Regions from separate parts of the Afipia sp. GW821-FHT04G03 genome, predicted to be linked through region 3. Evidence: predicted binding sites of a transcription regulator. Region 3 holds the regulator's gene; each other region holds the start of a gene.
The links. Region 3 encodes PhoB, which activates phosphate uptake and scavenging genes when phosphate is short. Its sites were predicted from a motif close to TGTCATNNANCTGTCAT; they were not measured.
Positions count from the first base shown of each region.

Region 1: phnC (phosphonate ABC transporter ATP-binding protein) is a predicted target of PhoB. The motif match lies at 2,007-2,023, and genes of this name have one in related genera.
Region 2: AC07UB_RS01325 (RNA degradosome polyphosphate kinase) is a predicted target of PhoB. The motif match lies at 1,761-1,777, and genes of this name have one in related genera.

Region 1 covers NZ_JBWKSV010000001.1:1,953,992-1,958,798, reverse strand. Annotated here, with positions in the region: gene AC07UB_RS09275 (DUF1045 domain-containing protein) at 17-730, opposite strand; gene AC07UB_RS09270 (alpha-D-ribose 1-methylphosphonate 5-triphosphate diphosphatase) at 741-1,931, opposite strand; gene phnC (phosphonate ABC transporter ATP-binding protein) at 2,135-2,950, shown strand; gene phnD (phosphonate ABC transporter substrate-binding protein) at 3,018-3,956, shown strand; gene phnE (phosphonate ABC transporter, permease protein PhnE) at 4,037-4,807, shown strand, end outside.
Region 2 covers NZ_JBWKSV010000001.1:249,666-254,472, reverse strand. Annotated here, with positions in the region: gene AC07UB_RS01325 (RNA degradosome polyphosphate kinase) at 1-1,690, opposite strand, end outside; gene AC07UB_RS01320 (P-loop NTPase family protein) at 1,818-2,501, opposite strand; gene AC07UB_RS01315 (CDP-alcohol phosphatidyltransferase family protein) at 2,557-3,102, opposite strand; gene purM (phosphoribosylformylglycinamidine cyclo-ligase) at 3,274-4,347, shown strand; gene purN (phosphoribosylglycinamide formyltransferase) at 4,349-4,807, shown strand, end outside.
Region 3 covers NZ_JBWKSV010000001.1:774,830-779,636, reverse strand. Annotated here, with positions in the region: gene pstA (phosphate ABC transporter permease PstA) at 1-501, shown strand, start outside; gene pstB (phosphate ABC transporter ATP-binding protein PstB) at 498-1,325, shown strand; gene phoU (phosphate signaling complex protein PhoU) at 1,352-2,068, shown strand; gene phoB (phosphate regulon transcriptional regulator PhoB) at 2,099-2,800, shown strand; gene pqqA (pyrroloquinoline quinone precursor peptide PqqA) at 2,950-3,030, shown strand; gene pqqB (pyrroloquinoline quinone biosynthesis protein PqqB) at 3,180-4,106, shown strand; gene pqqC (pyrroloquinoline-quinone synthase PqqC) at 4,103-4,807, shown strand, end outside.

The DNA.
Region 1 (4,807 bases), 1.2 Mb from region 3:
CGGTTAACTTCTAGAGTCAAAAAGCAGCCAACGCGTCTTGCCGGATGTTGGTGAAACGCGAAGCTGCATCGTTCTGGCGGAACAGTGCGATGCGGTTAATCGGCAATGTTTCGAGCGCGAGCGCAGCGAACCGGTCATTGAGCATTTCGAGAACCTGCCCGCGGCGCTCGTCCGGCAATCTGCCCGTCAGCGTCATGTGAAAGCGGAAGTCGTCGCCGACATACGGATATCCGAACCGATCGAGCTGCTCGATCTGGCGCTCGGTGAGCGACTCTGGGTTGCGCCGGGCGCGGTCCTCCGGCGTCATAGGCGCACGAAGGCTTTCGAAGGCTTCGACGCATTCCTGCGCAAGCAGGCCGAGTGGTGCCGACGGGGAGTCAGGCACTATGGCGACGAAACCGCCGATCGCACGAACGGCGGGTGTGATAACGGGAAGCGTGCGCGGTATCGCGGCGAAAACCATGTAGCTCGCGAAAAGATCGTCCTCGATTTTCCCGGCTGCGAGCGCAAACGGCGCCTTCAACGTGGCGTGAAAGCCGTACTTGCGCGGATCGCTCGTCAGTGCGGCCCAGTCCGGCGCATGGGAGAGTACATCCGCCGGAAACGGTCGAGCTTCGCCGCTAAAGGCATCATAGCCCAGCAGTTCGGCGCCGAAGCGATGTAATTCACTATCGGCGTCCGGTGCGTAATAGATGGCGTAACGGGGGAAGAGCGTCATGATGTCCGACAATACAGACCAGTCAAGCGGCCGCAATCATTCTGCGTGGCAGAGTTGGCTGCAGCAGTCGGCTGGCCTCTGTCAGGTGCACTAGTTTGCCGTTGGCGACGACGGCCACGATCCGCGGGCGCAGCACTGTTCTGCTATCGACCAGAAGCACATCTGCACGGCAGCCTGTGGCCAGCACGCCGCGATCCGTTAGACCGGCCGCTTTGGCCGGAGCCGACGAGATGAGCGCCCAAGCCGCTGGCAGTGGCAGGATGCCGTCGGTGACAAGACGGAACGCAGCCAGCAACTGCGCCGGATAGTAATAGTCAGAGGCCAGCACCTGGCACAGGCCCTTAGCGATCATGTCGGACGCCTTTGTCCAGCCGGTGTGGCTGCCGCCGCGTACGACATTTGGTGCACCGAACACGATGAAGTCGCCGGCCGCGGCGGCGGCAATGGCGGTCTCTTCGTTGATAGGAAACTCTGCGATGGAGACGCCGAGCTTGCGGAAGTCGGCGCGCATCGCCGGCGTTTCGTCGTCGTGAGACAGGGTCGGCACGCCCGCTACTCGCGCAGCAAGGGCGAGGCGCTCGATTGAGCCGGGAACTTCATCGGCGCGCGAGATGGTGCGCTGAACCAGTTGGTCGAAGGCTTCGTCCGTCAACCCGGTGCGCTCAGCCATTCGGGCGCGTTTTTCCGGCTTCGCCGGATTGTGCAGGCTGGTCTCGATGTGGTTGTTAAAGGCCAGAAGGTCGATGCGGCCTTCCGCAAGCCATTGCAGGATCTCTTCTTCTGCGTCGAGATTGTAGATCTCCTGGCGCAGATGGAAGCGGGTATCGGCGGCCATGTGCGGCCGCTGCGTCTCGATGGCGTCAAGCAATTTTCGTGCGTTCTGGGCGCCGCGCAGGCCAGGCTCCCATGACCATGTGGTGCCGTGGAACACCGTGGTGATACCATTGGCGATTGCCTGCCGATCGCTGTCGATCAGTGCGACGTCAACCGGGAAATCGACGCCAGGGCGCGGCATCAGCTGACGTTCGAACGCGTCGCCGTGAAGGTCGACGATGCCTGGCAGTACCAGCAGATCGCGGGCGTTGAGGACGAGCGCGCCGGGCGTGGGGTCTGCGCCGATCATTGCGATCTTTCCGCCACTGATTTGCATCGATGTCTCGATGACTTCGTCGCCGAAAAGGCTACGTCCGCTGTCGATGAAGATGTCGATCATGGCAGGGCTCTTTGTTCGAAAGACGGAGGGGGATATCCGACGTGCATCGTCATCTTCATCAATAATGACAACGTCACGACTGTGAGATGACATTCCACTTATCGTCTAAAACCGGCGGACGCCGGGGATATGCGCGGTCGTGTCACATCACTGTCAACCGGTGGCGTTACGGGTGACAACACACATTGTCATTGGAGCGCTTTATGCTGGTGGTTGAGGGGCTGACGTGCCGGTTTGGCGCAAAGGCGGCCGTTGATAAGGCATCATTTGCGATCGAGCCTGGCGCCTTTGTCGGCATCATCGGCCGCTCGGGTGCCGGCAAGTCGACCATACTGCGTATGATCAATCGCCTGGCCGAGCCTAGTTCGGGGCGCATCTTGTGTGATGGCACTGATATCACCGCGCTACGGGGTCGCAAGCTCAGGCAGTGGCGTGCGCGCTCGGCGATGATTTTCCAGCAGTTTAATCTTGTCGGGCGCCTTGACGTGCTCACCAATGTCCTGATGGGGCGCCTGTCTGAAATTCCGCAATGGCGCTCCCTGATGCAGGTGTGGCCGGAGGAGGACCGTGCGCTGGCGATGTCTGCGTTGGAGCAGTTCGACATGGCGTCACTGGCCGCGCAGCGTGCCGATCAATTGTCCGGTGGGCAGCAACAGCGTGTCGCAATTGCCCGTGCGCTGGTACAGCAGCCTGACATCATCCTTGCAGACGAGCCGATTGCTTCGCTGGATCCGCGCAACACCCGCCTCGTTATGGATGCACTCCTGCGGATCAATAAGCATTTCGGCATCACCGTGATATGCAACCTGCATTCACTTGATCTGGCGCGCAGCTATTGTGACCGGTTGATAGGCATGTCAGCCGGTCGTGTCGTATTCGATGGTGTGCCAGCCGCGCTGACCGACCGGAGCGCTCGCGAACTATATGATCTAGAGGCCGATGAAGTTATGGGAGCCATACCCGGTCACGTCCCAGCGCCGGTCAGCGTTCCGGCCTACAGCGCGGTTGCTGCCGCCTGACATGGCATTGCTGTGCGCGTCACGTACTTCGCAAGCGTCAACCCCAAACCAAAACCCCGAGGTCATCATGATCAATCGTCGCACCATTATACTCGGCGCCGCAGCGCTGGCGTTCGCCACCTCAGTTGCGTCGGCCCAGGATTACAAGACAAAATATCCGGAATTGACCTTCGCCATCATCCCGGCGGAAAATGCCTCTGGCGTCACCGAGCGCTGGGCGCCATTCGTCGCCTACCTGTCGAAGGAAATCGGCGTCAAGGTCAACTTGCGTATCGCCAACGACTATGCCGCCGTGATTGAAGGCCAGCGTGCGGGCAACATCCACGTCGCCAGCTATGGCTCTGCCTCGTTCGCGCGAGCGCGGATGACGGGGGTGAAGACAGATGCCTTCGCCAATGACATTAATATCGATGGATCCACCGGCTACTACTCGGTTTTTTTCGTCAAGGCCAGCAGCCCTTACAAGAATATCGATGATCTGAAGGGCAAGAATCTGGGCCTTGTCGATCCGAATTCGACCTCGGGCAACAATGTTCCGCGCTTCGAACTCGACAAGCTTGGTATTGCTGACGCCGACGCTTACTTCAGCAAGGTGGTGTTCACCGGCAGCCATGAGAACGCGATGATGGCGCTGACACAGGGTACGGTCGACGTCGCCGCCAATCAGTGGACCAACGATAACGACTCCACTCTGGTGCAGATGCTGCACAAGGGCATGTTGAAAGGCGCGAATGGCGCGGCCCTGAAGAAGGAGGACTTCCGCATTGTTCACAAGTCTGCCCCCATTATCAACGGTCCCTATGCCTACCTCTCCGAGCTTCCGGAAGACCTCAAGGCTGCGATCGTCAAGGCGTTTATGGACGCGCCGGCCAAGGACAAGGCTGCGTTCGAGAAACTGTCCGATGGGCAGAAACAAGGTTTCCATGCTGCAACGACGAAGGATTGGGACGCCACGATCGACCTGATCAAGTTTGTCGATGCGCTTCGCAAGAAGAAGGCGTCCTGAGCGTCGCACAACCTCAGGGAGCAGGATCCTGGCGATCCGGCTCCCTTCTGTCGGCCTGAACCGTCGAAAGTGACGTCGCGATGCCCGCTGCCATTTCGCTCCTGCCCACCCAGCAGCTCGCGGCATTGAACGATGCTTATCGCAAGGCAGTCGCGAAAAAGCGGCTACGCACGATGCTGGCTACGGCCGTGTGCTTTGCGGCGCTGCTCCTCGCCGCAAAGGGTGCCGAGGTTAACCTCGGCACGTTCGTCGGCAAGATCGGGAATTTCCTCAGTTATTTTGATCGCATCTTCAGGCTTGATAGTGGCGTGCGGGTGTGGAGCAATATGACCGAGTGGTTCTGGGGCTGGCGGCAGTGGCTCTCCCTGCTGGGTGAGACTGTGCTGATCAGCTATGTCGGGACCATGATCGGTGCCGTTCTTGCTTTCGGGCTGAACTTCCTCGCGGCCGAAAACACTGCGCCGTCCGCGTGGCTGCGCTTTGTCGTCAAGCGCTTCATGGAATTCTGTCGCACAGTTCCCGATATCGTATTTGCGCTGATCTTCGTCATCGCCTTCGGTCTTGGGCCGATGGCGGGCGTGCTGGCGATCGCGATCCACTGCGTTGGTGCGCTGGGTAAGTTGTACAGCGAGATGGTCGAAAACATCGACATGAAGCCGGTCGAGGGTATTCGTTCAACGGGTGCGGGCTGGATCGACTGTATGCGCTTTGCGGTGCTGCCGCAGATCGCGGCCGGCTTTGCCAGCTACACGTTGCTGCGCTTCGAGATCAATGTGCGCGGTGCCTCGGTGATGGGCTTCGTCGGCGCCGGAGGCATCGGGCAGGAACTCGTGGTTGCGGTGCGCAAGTTC
Region 2 (4,807 bases), 530 kb from region 3:
CGATGATCTCCGGATCGACCAGCGAATTCATCTTCAGCCAGATCGCACCCGGCTTGCCATGGCGCGCATGGTTGCTCTCGCCGTGGATGTGCTCGATCATCCGCTTGCGCAGCGTCAGCGGCGACACGCCCATCTTCTCGATGTCGCGCGGCTCGGCATAGCCGGTGATGTAGTTGAAGACGCGTGCGGCGTCGCGCGCGATCACAGGGTCCGAGGTGAAGTACGACAGGTCCGTGTAGATGCGCGCGGTAACGGGATGGTAGTTGCCGGTGCCGGCGTGAACGTAGGTCGTGAGCCCGGCGCCTTCCCGGCGCACCACCAGCGACAGCTTGGCGTGGGTTTTCAGTTCGAGGAATCCATAGACCACCTGCACGCCCGCGCGTTCAAGATCGCGCGCCCAGCGGATGTTGGCCTCTTCGTCGAAACGCGCTTTCAGTTCGACCAGCGCCGTCACCGACTTGCCCGCCTCCGCCGCCTCGGCGAGCGTCCGCACGATCGGTGAATCGCGCGAGGTGCGATACAGCGTCTGCTTGATGGCGACGACATCGGGATCGCGCGCCGCCTGTTGCAGGAACTGCACCACGACGTCGAACGATTCATACGGGTGATGGACGACCAGATCCTTCTGCCGGATCGCCGCGAAGATGTCGCCGCCGTGATCGCGTACGCGCTCGGGATGGCGCGGCACATAAGGCGTGAACTCGAGATCGGGGCGGTCGAGCCGCGTCAGTTGCGACAGTTCGTTCATGGCCAGCACGCCGTCGACAAGAAGCACGTCGTCGTCAGGCACTGACAGGGCGCGCTGCACGAATGCGCGCAGTTCGTCAGGCATATGGGCTTCGATCTCAAGACGGATCACCGACCCGCGGCGGCGGCGTTTCAGCGCCGACTCGAACAGGCGAACCAGATCCTCGGCCTCTTCCTCGATTTCCAGTTCGGAGTCGCGAATGATGCGGAACGCGCCCTGCCCCTTGACGGTGTAGCCCGGGAACAGCCGCCCGATGAACAGTCCGGTGGCCTGCTCCAGCGTGATGAGGCGGACCGAGCCATCCTTGCCGGCAGGCAAACGGATGAAGCGGTCGATCTTGCCCGGCATGCGGATCAGCGCATTCATCGCCTTGCCGTCGGACACCCGCGCCAGATGCAGCGCGATGGTGAAGCCGAGGCTCGGGATGAACGGGAACGGATGCGCGGGATCGATCGCCAGCGGCGTCAGCAGCGGAAAGATATTGTGGAGGAAGTGATCTTCGATCCAGGCCGTCTCGGTCTTGCTGACATCCTTGCCGTCGACGAGGACGATGCCCACTCCGGACAGGATGTTGCGCAGGTCGCGCCAGATCTCCTGCTGGTCACTGGCCAGCTTCGAGACCGTTTCGTTGATCTTCGCGAGCTGTTCGGTGGGCGTCGAGCCGTCCGGGCTGCGCTCGTTGATGCCCTCACGGACCTGAGCCTTGAGACCCGCAACGCGGACCATGAAGAACTCGTCAAGGTTGTTGGCGGAAATAGACAGGAACCGGACCCGCTCCAGCGCCGGGTGGTTGAGGTTGACCGACTCTTCAAGCACGCGGCGATTGAAGTGAAGCCACGAAAGCTCGCGGTTGATGAAGCGATCGGAACTTGACCCAATTGATGCCGGAACCGTAATTTCTTCGGTTTCTTCTTTTCTAACAATAGCTTGCGCGGAATCCATAAAGCGAGACCTTATTCACATCAACAGCCCGTAATGTGGACGGTTTCCACGGAGACAATGTGCCAGCGTCATGACAGTTCGATGACATGATGGGCCAGGACAGGTTAATGACCAAGTCCCTGCGCGATCAGGCCGCAGTGTCCTTGAGGATTTCCGCAGCCAGCGCCCGCGTCACCGGCCGGCGCTGCCGCAGCGCCTCGCTGTCCAGCAATTCGACCGCGTGCCGCGCCGCAGCGAAAGAACGCTCGATCCGGGTTGCGAGGTAGCTCACGATGCTGTCGTCCACGCTCATCTGGCGGTCGGTGCAGAATTTGACGATCAGCGCCCGAAACAACTGGTCGTCCGGCGGCGTCAGCGTCACCACCGACACCGCGCGCAGACGCGAGCGCAGGTCGCGCAGGTCCACCGGGAACAAGGACGGCAACGTCCGTCCCGTCAGCAGGACATAGGCCTCGTCTTCGCGTGCGAGATTCAATAAATGAAACAGCGCGCGCTCATCGAACGACGCCGGGTCAAGATCATCGACGACCAGCGCGCCGGTGGCGAGTTCGTCCGGCACGTTGTCTGGCGTCAGCGTATGCGCTGCGACCGAGCGCGCGCCTGCCTCCGCCGCCCAGATCGATGCGAGATGACTTTTGCCGCAGCCCTCTGGGCCGACCAGCATCATGACGCGGTTCGGCCAGTCCGGCCACGCATCGATCAGCGCCAGCGCCTGCGCGTTGGCGGAGCCTTCCATGAAGTTGTCGCGCGTCAGGCTTTCCGCGTGCGGCAACGCAAAGGCCAACTGACGGGGGCGAACGCGCGCTACCAAGCAAGACTCCTGACCGAACCACCCGGTCTACGCAACATGCTGCTTTTGAAGTGTATCACGGTATCGGCGCGGTCGCGCTCATGTGCCGTGCCCATTCCACGAGATAGAAGGACACCGAAAGCAGCGTCAAGACCGTCACGCAACCCGCCAGAATGATCTCGTAGGGCGACGCATTGAACTGGAAGCCGAGCGAGGCCAGCACCAGCGCTGCGAACGACACCTGCGCCACGGTGTTGAGCTTGGACACCATCAGTGGCTTCATCGGAACCGGATTGTCGAGAATCCACGAGACAATCACGGCGCCCACGATCATGAAATCGCGCGACACCACCAGGATGACAAGCCAGCGCGGGATATCGCCGGAGATTCCGAGCGTGACATAGATCGAGACCAGCAGCGCCTTGTCGGCGACGGGATCGAGCAGCGCCCCGATCTCGGTGGTCATGTTGAACCGCTTGGCCAGAAAGCCGTCGATGGCGTCGCTGACCCCCGCCACCACAAAGATGACGAAGGCGATGGTCATCTGGTTCGACGCGATGGCCCAGACGATGACCGGCACCAGCAGGATGCGGCCCAAAGTAATGATGTTCGGCAGATTCACGCGACTTTTCCCGGCTCCCCATTGTTGTAGCGGCCCGGTGCGACCTTGCCTAGGACACGGGACTGCGGCCCAGTGCCCGAACGTTCTACATAGCTATGCACAGCCGCCCCGCCAGCCATTGCGCCAGCGCAAAATCCGACGTAACCACCGGCATACTCTCGGAAACTTGGCATGACCGATCAAAAATCCGGCCTGACCTATTCGTCCGCCGGCGTCGATATCGACGCCGGAAACCGTCTGGTGGACCTCATCAAGCCGCTGGTGCGCGCCACCGCGCGGGCGGGCGCCGACGCTGAAATCGGCGGATTCGGCGGCCTGTTCGACCTCAAGGCCGCGGGCTTCAAGGATCCCGTTCTGGTCGCCGCCACCGACGGCGTCGGCACCAAGGTCAAGATTGCCATCGAGACCGGAATCCACGGCGGCATCGGCATCGACCTCGTGGCGATGTCGGTCAACGATCTCGTGGTCCAGGGCGCGGAACCGCTGTTCTTTCTGGATTACTTTGCCTGCGGCAAGCTCGACCCCGAGGCCACCGCCTCGATCGTGGCCGGCGTCGCGGAAGGCTGCCGCGAATCCGGCTGCGCGCTGATCGGCGGCGAGACTGCCGAAATGCCCGGCCTCTACAAGGACGGCGACTATGACCTCGCGGGCTTCGCGGTAGGCGCAGCCGAGCGCGGCACACTGCTGCCGCACAAGGACATCGGCCCGGGCGACGCGGTGATTGGCCTCGCCTCCTCGGGCGTCCATTCCAACGGCTTCTCGCTGGTGCGCAAGGTGGTCGAGAAATCCGGCGTGACATTCGACGCGCCCGCGCCGTTTGCGCCCGTGATGACGCTCGGCGGCGCGCTGCTCGCCCCGACGAAGCTCTATGTGAAATCCTGTCTCGCGGCGATCCGCCAGACCGGCGCGGTCAAGGGCCTCGCGCACATCACCGGCGGCGGCTTCACCGACAACATTCCCCGCGTATTGCCGAAGCATCTCGGCGTCCGCATCGATCTGACTGCCGTTCCAGTGTTGCCGGTGTTCAAGTGGCTGGCGGCGGAAGGCAACATCGCCGAACTCGAACTTCTGCGCACCTTCAACTGCGGCATCGGCATGATCGCGATCGTCAAGCGCGAGCAGCTTGTCGAGGTGATGGAGATTTTCGCAGGTGCCGGCGAGCGCGTCGTCGATCTCGGCGAAGTCGTCGAGGCATCAGGCGACGAGCGCGTCATTTATGACGGCCACCTCGATCTGGCGGACTGAGATGGCAAAACGCCGCGTCGCCATTCTGATCTCGGGGCGCGGATCGAACATGACCGCGCTGATCGACGTGGCCAAAGCGCAGGACTTCCCCGCCGAGATTATCCTCGTGGTGTCGAACATCGCGGGCGCGGGCGGCCTCGCCAAGGCCTCCGGTGCCGGGATCGAAACCGCGACCATCGAGAGCAAGCTATTCGGCAAGGATCGCGAAGCGTTCGAGCGCGCGTTGCAGGATACCCTTCTCAAGCACAACGTCGATCTGGTGTGTCTCGCCGGGTTTCTCCGGTTGCTGACACCATGGTTCGTCAAACAGTGGGACGGCCGGATGCTGAACATCCACCCGGCCCTGCTGCCGTCGTACAAGGGACTGGATACCCACGAGCGCGCGCTTGCGGATGGCGTCAAGATTCACGGCGCGACGGTGCATTTCGTGGTGCCGGAAATGGATTCCGGCCCCATCGTG
Region 3 (4,807 bases):
GCGCCGTCGATCATTATCGGTCTGTTCGTATACGGCGCGATCGTCATTCCGATGGGCGGCTTCTCGGCTTTGGCAGGTACGCTGGCGCTGGCCGTGATCGTTATCCCCGTCGTGGTGCGTACTACTGAGGACATGCTTGGCCTTGTTCCCAATCCACTGCGTGAAGCCGCGTCCGCGCTGGGCTTGCCGCGCTCGCTCGTTATCAAGCGCATCGCTTATCGGGCCGCACGTTCGGGTCTCATCACCGGCGTTCTGCTCGCGACCGCACGCGTCGCCGGCGAAACCGCGCCGCTGTTGTTTACCGCACTCAGCAATCAGTTCTTCAGTCTCGATCTCACCAAGACGATGGCCAACTTGCCCGTGACCATCAACAACTTCGTCCAAAGCCCTTATGAGTATTGGAAACAGCTCGCATGGAGCGGGGCTTTGCTTATCACCTTGACCGTACTTGCCCTTAACATTGGCGCGCGCATCCTTGGCGCCGAGAGGACATCGAAATGAGCGAGCAGCTTTCTGTCAGCGTAGACCTTCCTCGTGGGCACGCGCCGGGATTGGCCGGCCAGCTGGACGCGCGGCCCAAGGTGACGGCGCGCGATCTGAATTTCTATTACGGCGAGCACCACGCCTTGAAGAACATCAACATTGCCCTTGGCGAGAACCGCGTCACTGCGTTCATCGGTCCATCGGGCTGCGGCAAGTCGACCCTGTTGCGGATATTCAACCGGATGTACGATCTTTATCCGGGCCAGCGCGCGACAGGCCAGCTCATGCTGGATACGACCAACATTCTCGATCCGAAGCTCGATCTCAACCTGCTGCGCGCGCGGATCGGAATGGTGTTCCAGAAGCCGACGCCGTTCCCGATGACCATTTACGAAAACATCGCGTTCGGGATTCGCCTGTACGAGAAAATCTCCAAATCCGAAATGGACGGTCGTGTCGAAGCCGCGTTGAAGGGCGGTGCGCTCTGGAACGAGGTCAAGGACAAGCTAAATGCGAGCGGCCTCAGCCTGTCGGGTGGTCAGCAGCAACGCCTGTGCATCGCACGGACGGTCGCCGTCCGTCCGGAAGTGATTCTGTTTGACGAGCCTTGCTCGGCGCTCGATCCGATCTCCACCGCCAAGGTTGAGGAACTGATCCAGGAGCTCAAGGAAGATTACACAATCGCCATTGTGACGCATAATATGCAGCAGGCGGCGCGTGTGTCGGACAAGACCGCGTTCATGTATCTCGGCGAACTGGTTGAATTCGACGATACCAACAAGATCTTTACGTCGCCGACAGATCGGCGGACGCAGGATTACATCACTGGCCGTTTCGGCTGACGCGCATTTCGCGGGAGAGACAAATCATGGGTTCAGATCATACCGCCAAGGCGTTCGACGAAGACCTTCAGGAACTCAACCGGCTTGTCGCCGAGATGGGTGGCCTGGCTGAGCGACAGATCGTCGATTCTGTCGATGCGCTGATCCGGCGCGACGTTGCGCTGGGCAAGCGCGTCGTCGCCGCCGACGTCGAGATCGACAAACTGCAGCATCTGATCGAGGAGCGTGCCGTGCTGACCATCGCGCGCCGCCAGCCGATGGCGGTCGATCTGCGCGAGATCGTCGGTTCCTTGCGTGTTGCGACTGACCTCGAACGGATCGGGGATCTCTCGAAGAATATCGGCAAGCGTGTTTCGGCGTTGGACAGCGATTTTCACCCTTTGAAGCTGATCCGCGGCCTGGAGCACATGACCGATCTCGTGCAGTCACAGGTGAAATCAGTGCTCGACGCCTATGCGGCACACGATCTGCCGGCTGCGATGACGGTCTGGAAGGGCGACGAGGAGGTCGACGCGATCTGCACCTCGCTGTTCCGCGAGCTTCTGACCTACATGATGGAAGATCCGCGAAACATCGGGTTCTGTATTCACCTGATGTTCTGCGCCAAGAACATCGAGCGTATCGGCGATCACGCGACCAACATTGCCGAGACGGTTTTCTATATGATCGAAGGCCAGCAGATGCTCGATCAGCGCCCGAAGGGCGACATGACGAACTTTGCAACGGCCGCGTCAGGCAGCTAACTTGCAGGATGATGAATTGAAGGACCGCTCATGAGCGCCCGCATTCTTGTGGTCGAAGACGAAGAGGCGTTGACGACGCTGCTTCGTTACAATCTGGACGCCGAGGGTTACGACGTCGAGACCGTGGCCCGCGGCGATGACGCCGATACGCGGCTTAAGGAGCATATCCCAGATCTGATCGTGCTTGACTGGATGCTTCCCGGCCTGTCGGGAATCGAGCTTTGCCGCCGCCTGCGCGCGCGGCAGGAGACCAAGCAGATTCCGATCATCATGTTGACCGCGCGCGGCGAGGAAAGCGAGCGGGTGAGGGGACTTGCGACCGGCGCAGACGATTACATCGTCAAGCCGTTCTCGGTTCCCGAGCTGCTGGCGCGGGTCAAAGGCCTATTGCGGCGTGCAAGTCCCGAACGCCTTGCGACGGTTCTGGCGTTCGGCGACATCGAATTGGACCGCGACCGGCGTCGCGTTGCGCGTTCGGGCCGGCCGATCGATCTCGGCCCTACCGAATATCGCCTGCTGGAGTTCTTTCTTGAGCACCCAGGCCGCGTGTTTAGCCGGGAACAGCTGCTTGATGGCGTATGGGGACGCGACATCTACATCGACGAGCGCACGGTTGACGTACACATCGGTCGGCTGAGGAAGCTGCTGAACCTGGGCCGCGAGTCGGACCCTATCCGCACCGTCCGCGGCGCGGGCTACGCTCTCGATGATCGTTTCGCCAAGGCCGAGTGAGTTTGGTTCCGGTTCTTTCGCATTGCAGCGAAGTCACATTTTTGTGGCGGGCGGCATCCAAGTTTCGTGGCGCCAAAATCGAACTCCGTGGTAGCTTCGATGGTGATGATGGCACGAAGTCCGTCATGCAATGGGCAAGGAGACCGCAAATGGCCTGGAAGACCCCCAAGATTGTCGAAGTGCCGGTCGGCATGGAAATCAACATGTACGCCTGCGCGGCGCGCAAGTAAGCGGCATTCTCGTTATCAGGCTCGCGGCTAAGCGGTCCGGTTTGCGCTAGGAATTCCTTCATATGTGAAGGCTTTCCGGCGCGAGGCCGGGTTTTCTTGTGTCTGCGGCGCTGCCCCTTATGAGATCGAATCGAGGACGGAGCTCCCTCATGCGCGTCGTCGTTCTCGGGGCTGCGGCGGGCGGGGGCGTACCCCAGTGGAATTGTAACTGCGATGTCTGCCGCCTGGCGCGCAGCTCGCATCCGGAATTGCAGTCGACTCAGACATCGATTGCGGTCAGCGCCGACGGTGAGCACTGGTTTCTGGTCAACGCCTCGCCTGACTTGCGTCAGCAATTGATTTCGACGCCGCAGCTTCATCCCAAGGCCGGTCATCTGCGCCACAGTCCTGTCGCAGGCGTCATCCTGACCAATGGTGAGGTTGATGCCGTCGCCGGATTGTTGTCGATGCGCGAGGGCTCGCCTTTTTCGATCTACGCGCACCCACGTGTGCTCTCCATTCTCAAGTCGAACAGCATCTTCAACGTGCTCGATGAGACGCGCGTGCGGCGCGAGGCTGTCGAATTCGATAAACCGTTCGAACCGAAGCTTCCTGACGGCTCACCGTCTGGTCTCGAAATTCTTCCCTTTGCCGCGCCGGGCAAGCGCGCCTGGTATCTGGAAGGGGCAGCCTTTCCTATCGACGGCGATGAGGCGGGGGATACGCTCGGATTGCGGATCACTGACAAGGCAAGCGGGGAACATCTCTACTTTCTCGCAGCCTGCGCGGCGCTCACCCCCGATCTCAGGCAGCGCCTTCGCGGCGCGTCTCTGGTTTTCTTTGACGGTACGCTGTGGCGCGACGACGAATTGATCGCGGCCGGCCTTGGCACCAAAACCGGTCAACGCATGGGGCACATGGCCATTTCCGGTGAACAGGGCGTGATCGCCGGGCTTGAGGATCTCGGCATCGGGCGCAAGATTTTCCTGCACATCAATAATTCGAATCCGGTTCTGCTGCCGGGCGCCGCCGAGCGCGAAGCCGTGGAGCGCGCCGGCTGGCAAATTCCTTCGGATGGCACGGAGATCACCATTTGATCGCGACGAGCGTATTTGCATTGAAGACAGGTACGCCGCTTGCAAATGCGGAGGACCTTGAGGTTGCGCTGCGCGGTATCGGCGCGACGCGCTATCACAATCTGCATCCGTTTCACCGGTTGCTTCACGGCGGCAAGCTGAACAAGGGGCAGGTTCAGGCCTGGGCGCTCAACCGCTACTATTATCAGAGCTCCATTCCCATCAAGGACGCGGTGGTGATTTCGCGCTTTCGCGACCGCGATATTCGTCTCGAATGGCGACACCGCATCGAGGACCACGATGGCGACGTCGGCACCGAAGGGGGTATCGAGCGCTGGTTGAAGCTGACCGAAGGGCTCGGCCTCGATAGCGCTTATGTCGAATCCGCCGAGGGAATTCTGCCTGCTACGCGCTTCGCGGTGGATGCCTACGTCCATTTCGTTCGCGACAAGACGCCGTTGGAAGCCATTGCGTCCTCATTAACCGAACTTTTCGCGCCGAACCTGCATGAGGAACGCATTTCGGGAATGCTCGCGCACTACGACTTCATCAATCCGAACATCATGAGTTACTTCAAGCGGCGCATGGAGCAGGCGCCGCGCGACGCCAATTTTGCGCTGGATTTCGTCAAGCGGCACGCAAAAACACCCGAAGAGCGCGAAGCTGTCTGCAATGCGTTGATTTTCAAGACCAACGTGCTCTGGGTCCAGCTCGACGCGCTC